One region of the Bacillus sp. VA15 genome, then DNA from elsewhere that is predicted to be linked to it. Evidence: riboswitches for the same ligand, from Rfam matches in the RefSeq annotation. Region 1 holds a riboswitch; the other holds the start of a gene.
The links. Region 1 has a riboswitch for cyclic di-AMP ahead of AC0DBE_RS10610 (dicarboxylate/amino acid:cation symporter). Riboswitches for the same ligand answer to the same signal wherever they lie in the genome.
Positions count from the first base shown of each region.

Region 2: linked by a shared signal. The riboswitch ahead of ktrA (potassium uptake protein KtrA) and the one ahead of AC0DBE_RS10610 (dicarboxylate/amino acid:cation symporter) in region 1 are both predicted to bind cyclic di-AMP.

Region 1 covers NZ_JBVQPQ010000003.1:154,008-159,556, reverse strand. Annotated here, with positions in the region: gene dctR (two-component system response regulator DctR) at 1-143, shown strand, start outside; gene dctP (C4-dicarboxylate transporter DctP) at 264-1,529, shown strand; gene AC0DBE_RS10615 (AI-2E family transporter) at 1,679-2,731, shown strand; cyclic di-AMP (ydaO/yuaA leader) riboswitch at 2,780-2,910, shown strand; gene AC0DBE_RS10610 (dicarboxylate/amino acid:cation symporter) at 2,984-4,222, shown strand; gene AC0DBE_RS10605 (ABC transporter ATP-binding protein) at 4,314-5,240, shown strand; gene AC0DBE_RS10600 (ABC transporter permease) at 5,233-5,549, shown strand, end outside.
Region 2 covers NZ_JBVQPQ010000006.1:6,318-11,866, reverse strand. Annotated here, with positions in the region: gene ktrB (Ktr system potassium transporter KtrB) at 1-1,274, opposite strand, end outside; gene ktrA (potassium uptake protein KtrA) at 1,281-1,949, opposite strand; cyclic di-AMP (ydaO/yuaA leader) riboswitch at 2,023-2,170, opposite strand; gene bslA (biofilm surface layer hydrophobin BslA) at 2,317-2,862, opposite strand; gene gbsR (transcriptional regulator GbsR) at 3,068-3,610, opposite strand; gene betB (betaine-aldehyde dehydrogenase) at 3,809-5,281, shown strand; gene gbsB (choline dehydrogenase) at 5,297-5,549, shown strand, end outside.

The sequences.
Region 1 (5,549 bases):
AAGAGGTCGCCAAGGCGCTCGGCATCGCCAGAGTGACAGCTAGACGATACCTTGATTATCTTGAAAAAACCGGAACCATTAAATTGGACGTTCAATACGGCGGAGTCGGCAGGCCCGTCAACCGCTACGTGTTTAAAGGATAAACCTGAGACCAAAAAGACCAAAATGTCCGTTATGATCATAAACTTCCCCAGACTGTATGAAAACGCTATCATTCTAGTAAGAAAGACACAAAGGTGAATAGGACAGGGGGAATGCAGGATATGAAACTGTTTAAAAATTTAACAGTTCAGGTCATAACTGCGGTCATCATTGGGGTCATTGTCGGACTGGTCTGGCCGGATGTCGGCAAAGAAATGAAACCGCTTGGCGATACATTTATCAACGCTGTTAAAATGGTGATCGCCCCAATCATTTTCTTCACAATCGTTCTCGGGATTGCAAAAATGGGCGACATGAAGAAGGTTGGAAAAGTAGGGGGAAAAGCGTTTATTTATTTCGAGGTTGTCACTACCCTCGCACTCATTATCGGTTTATTTGTCGTCAATATCATGAAGCCGGGCGCGGGTCTTGATTACAGCAAGCTTGAAAAGGGAGATGTATCACAATACACGCAAAATGGCGGTCAGGGAATCGACTGGATTGAATTTATCACACACATTGTTCCGTCCAACATGGTTGATGCCTTCGCAAAAGGGGACATTTTGCAGGTCTTATTCTTTTCTATTCTTTTCGGAGTCGGTCTTGCAGCATTAGGTGAAAAGGGGAAAAGCGTGATTGATTTCTTCGACAAGATTTCTCACGTCTTTTTCAAAATCATCGGCTACATCATGCGTGCCGCGCCAATCGGGGCATTCGGGGCGATGGCGTATACGATCGGGCACTTCGGTCTCGATTCTATCAAGCCTCTGGCAAGCTTAATGATGTCTGTTTATATTACGATGTTCCTGTTCGTGTTTGTTGCTTTAAATCTCATCTGCAAGCTTTACGGATTCAGCCTGTGGAATTACCTGCGCTTCATTAAAGATGAGCTTCTGATCGTGCTTGGCACAAGCTCTTCAGAATCGGTGCTTCCGCGAATGATGGATAAAATGGAGCGCTACGGCTGTTCGAAATCGGTTGTCGGGCTTGTTATTCCGACGGGCTATTCATTTAACCTTGACGGCACATCCATTTATTTATCAATGGCGACGGTTTTTCTGGCACAGGTGTTTGGAGTAGACCTCAGCATCGGCCAGCAAATTACAATTATCCTCGTTCTGATGCTGACATCGAAGGGAGCAGCCGGTGTGACGGGAAGCGGATTTATCGTCCTTGCCTCAACACTGTCAGCGCTTCAGGTCATTCCGCTGGAGGGTCTTGCACTCCTGCTTGGGGTCGATCGTTTTATGAGTGAAGGAAGAGCGATTGTGAACCTGATCGGAAACGGAATCGCCACGATTATTGTTGCAAAAAGCGAAAATGAATTCGATGAAGCAAAAAGCATAGAGGCTGTAGAAGGCATGAAAAAAATGAAAACAGCAGTCTGAAAAAAAGAACGGCCCATTCATGGGGCCGTTTTTTTAATTGTTTAAGAATAATTAAGGTGAGGACAGAGACCTCAGCATTTTTTTGTTATATAATTTACAAATGGATACTATATTGAATGAAGGACGTTTGTCCTAACAGGAGTGTATAAATGGCCGCTTTAGTTAAATTTTTTCAGCACCCGGGAGTAAGGCGTTTTTCCGTCTTTGTCGTGTTAACTGGTGTGTTATACCTATTTAAGAGCATGATCAACTTAATATTGCTGACTTTCATTTTCACATTTCTTATGGATCGTTTGGAGCTTGTCGTACGGCAGTTTTTAAGCCAGTTCTTCCGTGTGAGCCAGCGGGTGGTCATTACGTTTCTTTACATGTTGCTGGCTGTGCTGCTTACAGTCGGGGGGTTTGTATTTTATCCTGTCGTCGCGGCGCAGATTCAGCAGCTGGTAAAGCAGATTAAACATATTGCGTATCACCCGGACACCATCCCTTTCTTCGATGAGATCACCAGTGTTTTCGGAGATATTAATGTCAGTTCATATGTCAAAGAGGGTTTCAATGTGGTGTATACGTATCTGGCCGATATCAGCACATTCGGCTTGCAGATCGTAATGGCGCTCATTCTCAGCATGTTTTTCTTATTTGAGAAAAAACGGCTTTCTGAATTCATGGCGAAATTTAAAACGAGCAAACTGGCGGTCTTTTATGAGGAAATTGCTTTTTTCGGAAGCAAATTTGCAAGAACGTTCGGCAAGGTGCTTGAGGCTCAATTCATCATTGCGCTCGTCAACTGTATTCTGACGTTTATCGCGCTTTGGATTATGCATTTCCCGCAGCTGTTTGGGCTTTCTATTATGGTGTTTTTCCTTGGATTGATCCCTGTAGCAGGCGTCGTCATTTCTCTGATCCCGCTCAGTATTATCGCTTACAGCACTGGCGGCGGAATGTATGTGCTCTACATTGTGCTTGTCATATTCGCCATACATGCGATCGAAACGTATTTCTTAAATCCGAAGCTGATGTCTGCGAAAACGGAGCTGCCGATCTTTTTCACCTTCACAGTACTCATTTTCTCTGAGCACTTTTTCGGTATTTGGGGTCTAATTATCGGGATTCCGATCTTTGTGTTTCTCCTAGATATTCTTGATGTCACCAACAAGGAAGAAGGACCCAAAAGATTCCAAGAGAAAAGTAACAAAAAATAGTTTACAAAATTGGATCTTTTCTGTATAAATAAACTAAATCATACAATAGTAAGCCACACGCTTAATCCTTTTATAAGGAGTGGGGGACCCAATCTTTTGGGGTTAATTTTTCATCTGAAAAACGGACATCTCTTCGTCCGAACCCGTCAGCTAACCTCATCAGCGTGAAGAGAGAGTCCTGTGGTTTGAAGTTACAGCCAAAGCCCACGGGAGTCTCTCGCGGGCTTTTTTTCAAAAAAGGGAGGAATGCGGATGAAACTGGCTACAAAGATAATCATTGCATTGGTGCTAGGTGCGGTGACGGGGATTATTCTTAACGTAACATCACCTGAATTATTTGAAAATTTAAATAAGTTTGTATTCGGGCCGCTGGGCACCATCTTTTTAAACCTCATTAAAATGCTTGTCGTTCCGATTGTCTTTTTCTCATTGACACTCGGAGTAGCCGGGCTGGGCGATCCTAAGAAGCTTGGCAGAATCGGTGTAAAGGCGATTTCTTATTTTCTCGTCACGACAGCAGTGGCGATTACCATTGCCATCATTTTAGCTCTTGTCATCAAACCGGGAGAGTTTGGAACGTATGATACATCGTCTGCCGAATTCACTGCTGAAAAAGCGCCAAGTATTGCGGACACCCTGTTAAACATTATTCCGACCAACCCTGTGCAAGCGATGACGGAAGGAAATATGCTGCAAATTATCGCTTTTGCTATTTTTGTAGGGCTTGGGATTACAATGCTAGGAAAAAAAGCGGATATGCTTCTCAAAGTTGTTGAACAAGGAAATGAATTGATGATGTACCTGGTGAATCTTGTAATGAAGTTCGCTCCGTATGGTACATTCGGTCTGATTGCGACAGCTATCGGAAGCCAAGGGTTCAGCGCAATGAAAGCGATGGGCTTGTACATGATTGTGGTAACCCTTGCATTACTGATACATGCAGTCGTTACCTACGGATCTACGGTTGCGCTTATAGCCAGAAGAAATCCGATTACGTTCTTTAAAAATTTCTCAGAGGTTATGGTCGTTGCATTCAGTACTTCCAGCAGCAATGCGACCCTGCCGGTATCCATGGATGTGGCCCAGAAAAAATTAAAAGTGCCTGAGCCGATCAGCAGCTTCGTCCAGCCGCTCGGTGCTACAATTAATATGGACGGAACAGCCATCATGCAAGGGGTAGCCACTGTCTTCATTGCGCAGGTATTCGGGCATGATCTGACATTCACTCAGCTGCTGATGGTGATACTGACGGCAGTGTTAGCAAGTGTCGGTACCGCGGGTGTTCCTGGAGTCGGCTTGATTATGCTCGCCATGGTGCTTCAATCTGTCGGCCTGCCTGTCGAGGGAATCGGATTAATTCTTGGAATTGACCGTCTGCTTGATATGCTCCGTACAGTGGTGAACACAACAGGAGACGCGGCCTGCGCCGTCATTATTACAGAAACAGAAAAGAACAAACAGCCTGAGCAAACGCCGACTCTATCGGTTTAACCAAACATTTGGAAGCAACAAATGCTATAATACAAACAGTGCCTAATTTTTGGGCACTGTTTATTTTTTGTCGAAAAAGGAGGAAGGCTTTATGGCTGAGCCGATTTTACATATTGAAGGCCTCGATAAAAAGATTGGGTCTAAACAGATTTTAAAACAGATCAGCATGGACGTCATGGAGGGCGAAATCATCGGCCTGCTCGGTCCTAATGGTTCCGGAAAAACAACACTCATCCGTATCATCGTCGGGTTATTAAAACAAAACAGCGGAAGTGTGACAATCAGCGGATTTCAGCATGATACAGAGTTTGAAAAAGCGATGGAAGCGGTTGGAGCGATCGTCGAAAATCCTGAGTTCTATCCGTACCTGACAGGATGGGAAAACCTCAAGCACTTTGCGAATATGCACAAAAAAATAACGGATGAACGGCTTGATGAAGTAGTGGAACGTGTAGGGCTGACATCAGCGATTCATGATAAGGTGAAAACCTATTCCCTTGGCATGCGCCAGCGTCTTGGTATTGCACAAGCGATTCTTCACCGGCCGAAGCTTCTTATTTTAGATGAACCGACAAACGGTCTTGATCCCGCCGGCATGAAGGATTTTCGCGATCATATTAAGGAGCTCGCAGAAAAGGAAGGAACAGCAGTCCTGTTCGCCACTCACTTATTGCGTGAGGTTGAAGATCTGTGTGACCGTGTCATCATCATTCAAAAAGGCGAGATCAAAGCGGAAGTCAGCTTACATGGAACAGATCAAAAAACAGAAAAAGCGATCATTGAAGTGCAGCCGGAAGAAAAAGCGCTCAATTGGCTGGCAGGCAATCAATATCAAGCAGAGCGGCAAGACGGGGCGATTGTTGTTGAGGTAGCAAAAGAAAACATTCCGGAGCTGAATCGTTCACTTGTCGGACAAGACCTGAATGTCTTTTCCATTACGCCTTATACGCAATCACTTGAAGATGAATTCATAAAAGCGACAACTGTTCATCAAGAGGAGGGAGAAGAGCTTGTCTAAATTAATTTGGAATGAACATATGAAACTTTTTAATCGGAAGGTCACGTTGGTATCTCTTATCCTGATGGCGGTCTTTCAATTTTTCATGGCCTTGATCATTAAACGGATTGTCATCAGTGCCGGAACGGATGAAAACTTCATCGGCTATTTATCGTATACACCGAGTCTGAACATCCTGCTGCAGGCTTTAACGATCGTGATTGCAGCGACAATTGTTTCGATGGAATTTGATAAAAAGACGATCAAATTTTTGCTCATCCGTCCTGTTAAACGCCAAAAGGTTTTTTGGTCAAAATTAATCACAGTCGT
Region 2 (5,549 bases), on a different contig from region 1:
AACACGAACGTCAAAGGACCAATTCTTCCGATGAACATGATGACAATAATGATACATTTCCCCGCTTCTGTAAGTTCAGGAGTCAATCCCATCGATAAACCGACAGTTCCGAATGCGGAAAAAGTTTCAAACACAATTTGAATAAACGGCGCTTGCTCTGTGATCGTCAGGGCGAATATCCCTAAAAACACGATGAACAAACCGGTGACGCTCACAGCTAAAGCTTTAATGATAATCGGATATTTGATGGAGCGGCGGAAAATAACCGTTTCTTTTTTACCTCGCAAATAAGCGATCACAGACATTAAAATCACGATGAACGTAGTCAGCTTAATGCCGCTCGCCGTTGAAGCACTGCCTGCTCCGATAAACATTAATAATAAAGTAAATACAATCGTTCCTTCTCTCATACTTCCAATATCAAGAGAATTGAAGCCAGCGGTTCTTGGCGTCACAGCTTGAAAATAGGAAGCCCATAGTTTATCTCCTATATGCAGGTGGCCGAGCGTGCCGGGATTGCTGTACTCTAAAATAAAGATCACAAGCATAGCGACCGCATTCAGAATCAGGGTTCCTGTCAGCATGATTTTCGTATGTAGAGAAAAGGCTTTAAATCGCCGATTTTTCATAATGTCAAACAGAACGGTAAATCCGATTCCTCCTGTGATAAATAAGAAAGTAATCACTAGGTTAACTGTAGGATCGCCAACGTAGCTCATCAAATTATCCGGCCACAACGAAAACCCGGCATTGTTAAAAGCAGATATTGAGTGAAACAGACTGGCAAACAAGCCGGATGCCCAACCATACTGGGGCACAAGCCTGATGGATAAGATGAGTGCTGCTATCAACTCAATACTGATGGAAAACAGAAACAGGACTTTGACAAGGCCTATGACGCCGCCGATTGTCGGCTGGTTTAAGGCTTCCTGAACCAGCATTCGTTCTTTTAATCCGATTTTTTTCCCTAATATCATGACGATCAAAACAGCAAAAGTCATAAATCCAAGCCCGCCGATCTGAATCAGCCCCATGATGACAGTTTGCCCGAAAAGTGTAAATTCTGTACCGGTATCGACAACTGCAAGCCCTGTAACAGTTGTAGCCGAAGCTGCAGTAAAAAGGGCATCTATCCATGACAATGGCTTCATTGTAGAAATCGGAAGCTTTAACAGCACAGCCCCGATGATAATGGTAAGAAAAAAACCAATTGCAAGCACTTGAGGCGGTGTAAAACGAACCCATTTGATCACTTTATCCTTTTGAAGTGTCACCTATGTCTACATCCCTTCGTTTTCAAAACGTTTAATATCCTTTTTGTGCCCCATGATCACCAGGCAATCCTGTTCGTGTATGATGTCTTCAGGTGCTGGAGAAAGACGGATATCTCCATGATGTTTAATGGCCAGGATCGTGCAGCCGTACTTCGCTCTTACATTCAGATCAATAATCGATTTTGAATCAAGCTTGTGTGTTGCCAGCAGCTCGACAATACTGTAATCATCAGATAAATCAATGTAATTCAAAACGTTCTCATCAGAAAGGCTTTGTGCGATCTTGACGCCCATATCCTTTTCAGGATGAATAATGCGGTCAGCGCCGATTTTTTCAAGCACCTTATGATGATAATGGTTTTGAGCCTTCACCCAAATATGTGGAATGTTAAACTCCTTTAATAATAGGGTGGTCAGGGTACTCGCTTGAATATTCGCTCCGATTGCAACGATCACATATTCAAAATTGCGTATTCCTAACGATAGCAATTCGTTTTCTTCGGTGGCGTTGGCGATCACCGCATGAGTTGCGTAAGAAGCGTATGCATTTACCTTTTCTTCGTTGATATCAATCGCAAGGACCTCATGGCCCATTCTGTGAAGCTCTTTGCAAATGCTTCCACCAAACCTGCCCAGTCCGATCACGGCAAATTGCTTATTTTTTATTCTTCCCAATGTTCATAACTCCCTTAGTTAAATTAACGTTTTTGAAGCAAAAAAGACCATTTCGAAGAATGGCCGCTAATAGACCTCCTCTCTGTAAACGCCTACGAGGTTAGCTGTCGGATTAGGGATTCAGAGTACCCCCTCTTACTTAGTAAGATTCACCCCAAGGCTGTTAAAAAACAGCCAATCGTTGGTTCCCCCGTTCGTATTTGATTAAGCGGTAAAAGAGACTGTATGAAATTGAACACTCAAGAATTTACTCCTGTTTCTAGAGTTTGTCAATTTAAATTTTAAACTAGAAAAAGATAACTGGAAAAAGAGGAAAAAGGGGAGGTCAAAAAAAGTAAAAAAGACCGGCGTTAACCGGTCTTTTAGATTAGTTGCAGCCGCATGGCTGAGTCGGAGGAGTGCTGCGCTTAGCCACGTCAATGCTGGCTTCTGCGTAAAATTTATTTCCGATGCTCAATGATTTATTCTCCGCACGGAAAGTATATGTACCTGCGGCAGGAAGTGTTTTGTTATTCAGTTTTAATTTGAACTCGCCAGCTCCTAACAAATCAAGTGCCAGAGGGATTCTTACTGTTTTCCCGTTATTGAGGATCTGTGTTTCACGCAACGCACGTCCGTTCATTGTGTCTTTCGTATTTGCAGTAAATCCGCTTGGCAATGTAAATTCCATAACGCCAAGGCTGAGAAGCGTATTTGGACGATACGTCAATTCGATATCTGAGAAAGACCATTCAGTTTTGCTGGCCCCTGTAATTGTTGCGAACAATGAAGCTGTTGACTGTGTTTTCATAGTAGACTCAGTATGAGCGGAAGTTGATTTAGATTCAGCCGCGAAAGAAGCTGAAGGTGCTGAAACGAGTAAACCGAGACTTAATGCACTGATTGCCAAAGAAGATAATAATTTGCGTTTCATAATAAAATTCCCCCTAAAAAGTTATAAAATATACAGGCCTGCCCGCTTTTCACCTCCTCTGAACGGCCAAATACAAATTTTACCTACATAAAATTACCATCAAATATTTTGGAAGTAAATGGGGTGTTTTTCCCGTATTTTTCAAATTTGTAGTAATTACATATAAAAGAACAAAAAAACGCCCGGTTTCCCAGGCGTTTCTGTTTTACTTTGTTTCAATCGGTATAAATTTAAAAATTTCCCCGCTCTGCACCGATTCAGCAAGCCGTTTCAGCCAATCATAGTAAGCTTTAGAGCTTTCCAGCTGCTCGTATAACTGCAGTGCTTCATTTTTGATGTCCTCACTGAGACTGTCTTTGTTTAAAACCTCTTGTAAATCAGCCTGAGCTTCTTCAATTGCTGCTACATTTACCTGAACTTCCCGTTCCCATTTGGGCGGAAAGAAATTTGTGAAAAATTTGAAGAAATCTTTTTCAGCTACAAATGTATGCTTGCGGATGCCCCGGTGAAATGTTTTTTTCACTACATTTAAGTCCTGAAGCTTTTTGACGCCTGTGCTCATGCTTGGCTTGCTCATTTGCAATTCCTCACGCATTTCGTCAAGCGTCATCTCATCCTTCATATACATCGTCCCATATAGAATCCCGACACTGCGGGTAATTCCGTAAAGATCCATCGTTTCAGCAATGGAGTCGATAACAAGATCCCGAGCCTGTTCTATAGCTGCAAATTCTGGATTTTCATCCATACTGACCCTCTTTTCCTTTAGAAAATTAAATTCGTTAAGTTATTTCTTTATGTTCTTTATCTTAACGAAACATAAAGAAATGTCAAAAAGAAAAATCAAAATGGGGCTTTGACAGTTTAAAATTCGTATGTTAGATTAAGGTTGTTAAAAACATTAAATTTTTATTTAACAAACTTTATTTACGTCAAGGAGGCTTATATGAGTCAAACATTATATATTGACGGAGAATGGATCAGTGCCGAAAAAGAGCAGATCCGCAGCATTATCAACCCATTTAATCAAGAAGAAATTGCAACCGTAAGCGAAGGAGGTCGAGAGGACGCCATCAAGGCAATCGCAGCCGCGCGAAGAGCATTTGACAAAGGAGAATGGTCATCTCTATCGGGGCTTGAACGCGGGAAGATTGTTCTGAAAATTGCGGAATTAATCAGGCGCGACCTTGATGAACTGGCTGAGCTTGAATCGCTTGATACTGGAAAAACACTCGAAGAAAGCAAGGCGGATATGGACGATATCGCCAATGTTTTTCAATATTACGCCGGATTGGCAGATAAAGATGGCGGAGAGATCATTTCATCTCCGATCCCTGATTCAGAAAGCAAAATCATCAGAGAGCCAATCGGGGTTTGCGGCCAGATTACGCCGTGGAATTATCCGCTCCTGCAAGCGAGCTGGAAAATCGCACCCGCACTGGCTGCAGGAAATACTATCGTCATGAAACCAAGTGAGATCACGCCGCTGACGACAATCAAAGTCTTTAAGCTGATGGAAGAAGCCGGTGTTCCAAAAGGTGTCGCAAATCTTGTTCTTGGACCGGGAGCCACAGTGGGCGACGAGCTTGCCGTAAACAAAGACGTCGATTTGATTTCGTTTACGGGTGGAATCGAAACAGGCAAAAAAATCATGCGGGCAGCAAGCGGAAACGTCAAAAAAATCGCACTTGAACTTGGCGGAAAAAATCCAAATATCGTTTTCAAGGACGCAGATCTAGAGGTTGCGGTCGATCAGGCATTAAACGCTGTATTTTTCCACGCCGGCCAAGTATGCTCAGCTGGTTCCCGCTTGCTTGTTGAAGATGCCATTCACGATCAATTTTTAGCAGAGCTTGTCAAACGGACAAAACGCATAAAACTCGGAAATGGTTTTCACGCAGATACAGAAAGCGGCCCGCTTATTTCGGCAGAGCACAGGGCAAAAGTAGAAAAATATGTAGAGATCGGAATAGAAGAAGGTGCGAAACTGGAGACAGGAGGCAAGCGTCCGGAAGACCATGCGCTTCAAAAAGGCTTTTTCTATGAACCTACTATTTTCTCAAACTGTAAATCTGACATGAGAATCGTTCAAGAAGAGGTTTTCGGTCCTGTATTGACAGTCGAAACCTTCAGCTCGGAAGAAGAGGTTATCGCGCTTGCGAATGATACCATCTATGGCTTGGCCGGAGCGGTATGGTCAAAAGATATTGAAAAGTGCGAACGCGTAGCAGCCCGCTTGAGAATGGGGACAGTTTGGATTAACGATTTCCATCCGTACTTTGCACAGGCGCCATGGGGCGGCTATAAGCAATCCGGGTTCGGACGCGAGCTTGGAAAAATAGGTCTTGAAGAATACACAGAAGTCAAACATGTGTATCGCAATACAAAACCGGCAGCGGTTAATTGGTTCAATTCATAAGAGGGGGAGTTAATGATGACATTAAATATGAAAATAGAAAGCATGCACAAATTCCATACATTTGAAATTCCGACTGTGATTAAGCACGGAATCGGAGCAGTCAAGAATACGGGTGAAGAAGTAGCTGCGCTTGGCGTTTCAAAAGCACTCCTTGTCACAGACCCTGGAATTTATAAAGCCGGCGTCGTAGATCCTGTTATCGAATCACTTAAAGAAGCAGGCATTGAAGTGGTGCTCTTTAATAAAGTAGAGCCAAACCCGCCTGTCC